Regions from separate parts of the Streptococcus sp. ELY_137 genome, predicted to be linked through region 1. Evidence: predicted binding sites of a transcription regulator. Region 1 holds the regulator's gene; the other holds the start of a gene.
What was found. Region 1 encodes CtsR, which represses protease genes until heat stress. Its sites were predicted from a motif close to TTGGTCAAAAAAGGTCAAANA; they were not measured.

Region 1 (4,417 bases):
TTTCCAAACTGAGGTAGCGTTTATTGTCCGCCTGAGTCATCTTTTCAACAGGGATACCCGAGAGCTTGCTGAGGGTACGCATAATATCATCATCTGTGATAGGACTTGGTTCAGGCTTGTCAGCAACCTCTGCATCTTGCTCAAGAAGTCTACCGACAGAACGAAAATCACCAGCCAGCAAGGCTTGATCAGCAGGTGTTAGAAACTCAGGTGCTGATTTTTTTACCGTATTTTGGACCCCGGCGCTGGTTTCATCTAAAAGATCAATAGCTGAATCAGGTAGATTCTTGCTAGTTAAGTAACGGTGGGCAGCCTTGACAGCCGTTAAAGCGGCTTGGTCAGAAATTATAACATTATGGTAGTTCTCGTAACTACCTTTCAATCCTAGAATAATCTGGTAAGCCTCATCTACTGTTGGTTCCTCGATTAAAACTTTAGCAAAACGGCGAGAAAGAGCGGCATCCTTTTCGATATGTTTGGAGTACTCCTCTTGGGTTGTTGCTCCAATCATATGCAGACTACCACGTGCTAAGGCCGGTTTCAAGATATTAGCAGCATCTAAGGTACTGTCAATACCACTGCCAGAACCCATAATGGTGTGAACCTCATCAACAAAGAGAATGATATGGCCATCAGCTTCTACTTCAGCAATAATTTGGTTCATGCGCTCCTCGAAATCACCGCGAAAACGGGTCCCAGCTACTACTGACATCATATCCAGTTCCAAGACACGGAAATCAGCCAGCTCATAAGGAACCTCTCCTTCCACAATGCGCTGAGCCAGTCCGTAAGCCAGAGCCGTCTTTCCGACACCAGCATCACCGACTAAAACCGGATTGTTTTTAGTTTTACGGCTGAGAATCTGAAGCATACGGGTCACTTCTTCGTCTCGACCAATAACCTTTTCCAGCTGGCCGCTTTCAGATAAGGCGGTTAAGTCACGAGTGAAATCTGCCAGCTCTCCGGGACTAGCTTGGGGAGCCATCATATTATTAAAATTGCCGCTGCCACTTTTCTTAGGTTTGGTCAGCTCAAAAATAGCCTTGATATCATCTTTGGTAAGACCGGCATAGCGTTCCAGAACCTTACGTAAATCAATTAAGCGGAGCTGGGCATCGCCTTCATCCTGTGTCAAAAAACCAGCCTGTTCTAAAATACGCAGGGCCATATTATCACGCGTCAGCAAGAGAGACATCAAAACGTGCTCGCTGCCAATTTCATCAGCTTTCACGGCTTGAGCAATCTGACCGGCATAGTCTAAAACACGCCTCAAGCCCAGTGAAGCAGTTAGAATATGCTGGGTATTAACAGTTCGCAGGGGCTTACGACGCATGATCAGAGTAGCAGCGTCCTCATATTCATCTAAATCAATCTTATCAGCAAAATCTGCCAAAGTCAGACGGGCGACTGTTTCATCAATATCGGCCATAGCCAACAAAATATGCCATGTTTCCAAATATTGACTCTGAAAACGAGCCGCTTGATCCTGGGCACGCCCAAATATCTCTTGCATTTTCAGGGAATAATCAGTCATAAGGATTTCCTTTTCTATCTAATCGTTGAATAATCTTTTTGAGCATACGAGCACGAATGTGCGGTGCATCGTCACCTAAAACAGCATCTGAAGATGAAGCTAGAATGATGTTGCCTTCACGTTCACTGATTATATCTTGGTCATAGAGCTGCTGAATGAGATCATCAAAAACCTGTCCACTAATACTCTCACCAATAGAATTAGCCAATGCCCCGAGGAGATGGTGCTTATCAGAGAAAGCTACCTTAGCGATACGGATGTAACCGCCCCCACCACGTTTGCTCTCAACAACATAGCCCCTGCTTTCCGTGAAGCGGGTCTTGATTACGTAATTGATTTGGCTGGGTACAACATCAAATGAATCTGCTAAGTGCGAGCGCTTAAGCTCCGCAATTCCCGACTGAGCTAGGATCTTTTTGATGTACTCTTCAATACTATCTGAAGTATTTTTTATAGGCATAGACTACCCTTCCTATCTTTGACTAACTTTGACTATTATACCTCAAAAAGACAATTTTGGAAAGTTAAAAGCATGCAATGATAAGAAATCTCAAGTGATTGGGAAAACAAAAAACGAGTCTGGGACAAAAGGCCAGACTCATTAGTATTATCCTAGATTTACCGGATCGACGCAGTGGTTGGGAGTAAGACTCATTTTTACAATGCAGACGCACTATCAATCAATATTTTTTAAACGCTCAACATCACGTGCAATCATGAGCTCTTCATCAGTCGGAATAACTAGAACTTTGACTTTTGATTTTGGAGATGAGATATCACCAACATAGCCAAAAACATTTTTCTCAGGATCAAGCTCCATACCGAACCAACTCAAACCAGCAATAATATCTTGGCGCATACCGATGGCATTTTCACCCATACCAGCCGTAAAGACTAATGCATCGGCTCCATTGAGAACGGCAAAATATTGTCCGATAAATTTTTTCAATCGATCAATAAAGATATTGTAGGCTAAGACAGTATTTTTATCCTGAGCCTGAATACCAGCTTCAATGTCACGCATATCACTAGAGTTTTCTGATACCCCAGCCAAACCCGACTGCTTATTTAGCATACTGACTACATCAGCAGCATCCTTTAAGTCTGGATCTTGAGCAATCAGATAGGGGATGATAGCCGGATCAATATCACCTGAGCGCGTTCCCATCATAGGACCAGCCAAAGGAGTGAAGCCCATCGAAGTATCAACTGACTCGCCATGGTAATTCGCCGTTATGGATACACCATTACCAATATGGGCTGTTATCAATTTAAGTTCTTTCAAGGGACGCCCCAAAAGCTTAGCCGCCTCCTGAGCAACATACTTGTGACTGGTACCATGGGCGCCATATTTGCGTACCTTGTAATCGCGATAATATTTCTGCGGAATAGGATAGAGGTAGGCATATTTAGGCATAGTTGTATGGAAGGAAGTATCAAAAACAACAACACTAGTAATATCTGGCAGGATTTCCTTAAAAGCACGAATACCAGCCGCTGCTCCAGGATTATGAAGCGGTGCTAAAAGTGCTAATTCCTCTACCTGCTCAATAACCTTTTCATCCACTAGAGCAGATTCTTTAAAGTACTCACCACCAGCAACAACACGATGCCCAACTCCGGTAATTTCAGCAAAATCAGCAATGATTCCATGTTTGGTTAGATCTTCTAGCAAGATACGGACGGCAACCGTGTGATTTGGAATATCAAGCGTTTGTGACTCCGATTTGCCATCGTATTTAACAGTTGAAATAGAATCTTCTAAACCGATGCGCTCAATTAGTCCTTTAGCTAGAACTTTTTCATCAGGCATCTGATAAAGCTGCCATTTAAGGCTCGAACTCCCAGCGTTAATTGCGATTGTTTTTGACATAAGTTACCTCCCATAAAATGTAATCGCTTTCTAAAACAGCAACCTCATTATAACAGATTTTTTTACGGAAGAATATAATCAGCTGACCATTTTTTGAAGTTTTCCATGAATTCCAGCAAATTTTCACGATCTTGTAAATCAGTCAGAGGATAGACAAAAGTCTCAGGGACTTGCGCAGCCTGCTTCTGTAAGACAAAGATAGATTTAGCATTATTAGGACTACCAAAAAGTTGATCTGGCAAGGTGATAACTGAAACAAGATTCGCATAGCCCTTTAGCCACTCCTTAAGCGGATCACTCTGGGGACTTGTCAAAAGATTAACCGGGGCTAAAAAAATAGCAAACCCAGTCTTCTTTAAATACTTCAAAGACTGTTCCATCAAAAGGTGATGAGCATAGGTATGTTCATGTTTAACTGCCACCTGATATCGGCTAGCAATGGCATCATCTGGATAGTAACCAACTGGTAAATCACTGATAATGATGTCGCTCTCCTTTAGGAGTTGCGGACGTACCGCATCCTCTTGAACAAAACCAATATCTGAACCAATAACATCCGCAATACTAGCTGATAAGTCAATCAACAAATCATCAACTTCCAAACCCATATAATCCAGCTGTTTACTGCTATTATTGATAAGAGTATGGGCAAGATTACCTGTTCCACTGCCGATTTCTAATAGGTCAAGCTTATCAGCAGATACTAAATTTTCCAATAAAAAGAGCAGGACAAAGCCGATCGTATCAGGTGTAAACTGATGATTAGCCTGCAGCGGTTCAGTCTGAGCTGCCTTGATAAAGATAAACTGATAGGCTCGACGCCATTCCTCAGCTGATAAATCTAACTGACGCAGTCTAGCGATATTAGCCAGTATAGTTTGGTCTTGACTGTCGCTATCACCACTTAAATAGATAGCATTATGCTCAATCAAAGCGTCATAAATATTAGTTTTCAACTGGTTTTCCAACAGTTGTACATTTTCTAAAATCAGCTCGTAGGCTGCCTCTAT
Region 2 (4,417 bases), on a different contig from region 1:
GTCATGCCCGCCTCAACCTTGCTACTCCTACATCAGTCCTGCAGGAAGCCTGTGAACGATTAGCTAAAGCTTTTGCAAATAAACAGCGACTTAGCTGATAAAAAGGACTAGCACTCCCTTTCGATTGTATGAAAGGAAGTGCTTTTATTAGTGACTTTTAGTCGGTCTCGCGTCCTTTGGTGCGAGGCAAATAAACCACCCGCTAATTTTTAAGAAAGAGAATATTTATGAATACATTAAGTTTGAATTCAATAGCGTTTAACGATTGTGAAGTGGTAGATACTGACTATCTTGCAGACGTTGTTGGGGCGCAATTGCTGGTGGATTTTTAGGAGCTGGTACAGGATTTACAGCTGGTTTCAGACCAGCACAATTTTTGTGGAAAGTTCCAGTTGCAGGATCTTACTTGGCTCTTAGGACTCTCGCTTTGACGACAGTATCGGGTGCTTATATTGGTGCTAAGGAGGGATGGGGAGATGGAGGTTTCTGGTAATTAATAGATTCTAGCTGTCGATTGAGTTATTTTTATTATATTGGAAACCAGTTATGTCACTTTACTTAGAATGTGAATAGTGGTCTATTCCAAGTATAAAGGTGGGTTGTTCAATTTACTTAAAAATATCAGTACAAATTTAGAAAAGGTGATGTTGGTTTATGCATATAATTCGGTTAATCTTAGTGTTACTTACTCTTTGTGTACTAGCACTTATTTCTTACCGCAGTAAAAACATTATTATTTCATTTATATGTGTAATGATTTTGCTTGCTTTATTTGCTTATTATCTTTTGCCTTAGTAAAAAAAGGTGTTTTTACTAGAGCATTTGTTGGCAGTGTTGTATTTCCCAAATTAGGGTGGCAGGCTTTGTCCTAGTTTCTGTTTTTACTAGATTAGTTTTCCTAGGGAGATAACTTTGGATCGAATAGATATAGATTAAAAGGTGATTAGCCAGCGCTATCTTTTCTAATGAAATAACAGTTATGCCCGTTAAAATCTCGGCCTATTTGGTATAATAAAGAAAATACCCTTAGAAAGAAGGTAAGCTTCTCGTAAGCTAATGTATTATGGGAAAATTTCAAGTTATTTCACACCCACTGATCCAACACAAACTCTCAATTCTGCGTCGTGAAGATACGTCCACGAAAAACTTTCGTGAATTGGTCAATGAAATTGCTATGCTTATGGGATATGAGGTTTCGCGTGACCTTCCGCTAGAAGATGTAGAGATTCAAACACCAATGACCAAGACAGTGCAAAAGCAGTTAGCTGGTAAAAAATTGGCCATTGTTCCTATTCTTCGAGCAGGTATTGGTATGGTTGACGGTCTTGTAAGTCTAGTACCAGCTGCCAAGGTCGGTCATATTGGTATGTATCGCGATGAAGAGACTTTGCAGCCTGTAGAGTATTTGGTCAAACTGCCTGAGGATATTGATCAGCGGCAGATTTTCTTAGTAGATCCTATGCTGGCAACTGGAGGCTCAGCTATTTTGGCTGTGGACTCTCTTAAAAAACGCGGTGCAGCTAATATCAAATTTGTCTGCCTAGTCGCAGCACCGGAAGGAGTCAAAGCACTTCAAGAAGCTCATCCCGACATCGATATTTATACGGCAGCCCTTGATGAAAAGTTAAATGATAACGGCTACATTGTACCTGGGCTTGGTGATGCTGGCGATCGTCTCTTTGGTACCAAATAGGTCCGCAGATTTACTTGGCAATCTTGTCTAACAGTCTGTTTGCTGGACTGTTTTTTTATGAAATTGTGAAAAGTGAGTTTTTTATTTGACCTTTTTTGACCAAATAGATATAATAAGGTCACGTTTTAGTAATGAAACATGGATTCGTCCTCAGAAAAGAGCAGCTAGCTCTAAGATCTCAGGTCTTACAGCCACGGCTCCTCTGGGAGATAACTGATTTAGGAAGTCTGTATTTTGGTTGATTTACGTTTTTTCAGCCAGATATTACTGATATTTGCTAAGCAAGTTTTATCCGTCGAGTCCTTAACATTTTGATCAAAGGAGAATACTATGATTCCAGTAGTTATTGAACAAACTAGTCGTGGAGAGCGTTCCTACGATATTTATTCACGCCTCTTGAAAGACCGCATCGTCATGCTGACAGGTCCGGTTGAAGATAATATGGCGAATTCAGTTATTGCCCAATTGCTGTTCTTGGACGCTCAAGATAGTACCAAAGATATTTACCTCTATGTGAATTCACCTGGTGGCTCTGTATCAGCTGGCTTGGCTATTGTAGACACTATGAATTTTATCAAATCAGATGTCCAAACAATCGTTATGGGAATGGCTGCATCGATGGGAACCATTATTGCTTCCAGCGGGGCCAAAGGCAAGCGCTTTATGTTGCCGCATGCAGAATACATGATTCACCAGCCGATGGGCGGCACTGGCGGTGGAACGCAACAGTCCGATATGGCTATTGCAGCTGAGCACCTCTTGCAAACGCGCCAAACTCTGGAACAAATTCTGGCAGATAATTCAGGTCAATCGCTTGAGAAGGTCCACGTGGATGCTGAGCGTGATAACTGGATGACAGCTCAGGAGACACTCGAATATGGCTTTATCGATGAAATTATGGAAAACAATGCCTTGAAATAAGATTTAGCGAATAATAGTTGAAAGAGGCTGAGGCAAAAAGTCCCGCCTCTTTTGAATTGCCCTAGATTTATCAAATAGCGCAGAGGTGGGATTGAAATGCTCCAGTGGAGTTTGGCAGTCTGGGGATAGACTGCCAAAGCCTGCCACCTAAAAACAGGAAAGTGGCAGAGGCCTGAGCCTTAAAATAAGAGAGCGAGGAAAATCAAAATCGTGATTTTACCACGATTTACTGATTTTTGTCCTACTTTCATACTTTTTCATAAACCTTTAGCGCAGCTGACTTTCCTTTTGCTAAAAGATATAAGGGACTGTTAAAGGTGGAAGTTTTAAAAACACGAGAGTGAGCAGACCGTTTAAGGAGAGATTGATTTAAGTCATTAATCAGGAATCAGGGAGCGGTGAGAACCCAATTAAAAATTTTTGAGCTCTTTCCATTCTCCTTTTTGTTATAATAGGGATATGTTAAAAATCAATCAGGATTTGTTAGCCATTGATCACCAAATTGACATGCTGGTTAAAGCGATTTTAGAGACCCCCCAAGTGCAGACCTATCGTACGGCCAAAGCAGTTTTGGCTGCTGACAGCGATTTGCAAGAAAAAATTCTCCAATTCCAAAACTTGCAAGAGAGCTATGAGGAGCAGAAAAATTATGTTAATTTTAGACCGGAAGTAGCCCAGTTAAGGCGTCAGGTTTTGGCCCAGAAGCGTCAGATAGATATGACGCCTTGCGTCCAAGATTTGAGACTGGCTGAAGTGGCCTTGCAAAAACTTCTGGCCGATTTAACGACTCAAATTTCTCAAGCTGTCTCGCCAGATATATTTGTGGATACAGGTTTGCCCTTTGCACCGCATAAGCGCCAGCATGGACACGGTAGAGGAGAAAATATTCGAGAGAAGGGATAGGAAAATGTTTAATAAGCAAGAACGTAAGGGGATTATCGTCTATCTCTATTACAATCGCGATGCCAGAAAGCTAAATCGTTATGGTGATATGCTTTACCACTCTAGGCGTTTTCGCTATGTGCATCTCTACAGTGATGCGCAAAAGCTTGAGGGGACAATAGCGGCCTTAGAAAAGTTAAGATTTGTTAAGGAGGTACGCCTGTCATCTTTAGATAATATTGATCGCGATTTTGTCGGAAGTTTGTATCGCAATCAGGAAGAAGTGGGTGATGAAACTGATGATCTGGATATTGGTTCGCTTCCTACACTCTAGTTTCACTCTGTCAGTCTGTTAAAAATTGCTGGAAGTAGTTTTTGTGCTAATCTCTAGTGTTGGATCAAAGATCTAGCGCTTGAGGCTAGTACAATTTTACCCAGCTTTTTCTTTTTACCAATTATAGGTATATTTGTGCCTTTATCTCAGTCTCAGAAAAGTCTTATGTTATTACGAATTAGTGATAATGCTGAAACCCCTTTCTTGACGCTTTTTATCCTGATTAACGAGCGAATTTCCTTGACAATTATCAGATAATTCTGTATTCTATACAGTAGGCTTTTAAAGCTAGGAGGGGATCAAATATTATGACCGTCCTTTATGCTTTTCAATCTAAATCCACCTGAATACAACCGTAAGAAAAGTTAGCTACCTTAGTCATTATACAACGGTGTGCTGCATTGGGTCTATTTGGGTGGGTCAAGTATCTTTATTAAGGAGAAATAATCTGATGTATAAAAAGATTATCGCAACTGGTATGCTTCTGCTGGCTGCTGTAACATTAGTAGCCTGCGGTAAGTCTCCTGATGTTACCAGCAATGCCGCTGGGACAAAAATTGGCGACACCATTAAAATCGGTGTAGATA

Region 2: a site for CtsR is predicted at 1,776-1,796, ahead of AC4HAO_RS07955 (ATP-dependent Clp protease proteolytic subunit). Genes of this name have one in related genera too.

The regions. Positions count from the first base shown of each region.
Region 1 covers NZ_JBZFUL010000004.1:107,792-112,208, reverse strand. Annotated here, with positions in the region: gene AC4HAO_RS04560 (ATP-dependent Clp protease ATP-binding subunit) at 1-1,534, opposite strand, end outside; gene AC4HAO_RS04555 (CtsR family transcriptional regulator) at 1,527-1,994, opposite strand; gene AC4HAO_RS04550 (acetate kinase) at 2,211-3,407, opposite strand; gene AC4HAO_RS04545 (class I SAM-dependent methyltransferase) at 3,470-4,417, opposite strand, start outside.
Region 2 covers NZ_JBZFUL010000010.1:45,579-49,995, reverse strand. Annotated here, with positions in the region: gene AC4HAO_RS07965 (MalY/PatB family protein) at 1-98, shown strand, start outside; gene upp (uracil phosphoribosyltransferase) at 1,064-1,693, shown strand; gene AC4HAO_RS07955 (ATP-dependent Clp protease proteolytic subunit) at 2,024-2,614, shown strand; gene AC4HAO_RS07950 (YlbF/YmcA family competence regulator) at 3,074-3,517, shown strand; gene AC4HAO_RS07945 (DUF2129 domain-containing protein) at 3,522-3,830, shown strand; gene AC4HAO_RS07940 (ABC transporter substrate-binding protein) at 4,282-4,417, shown strand, end outside.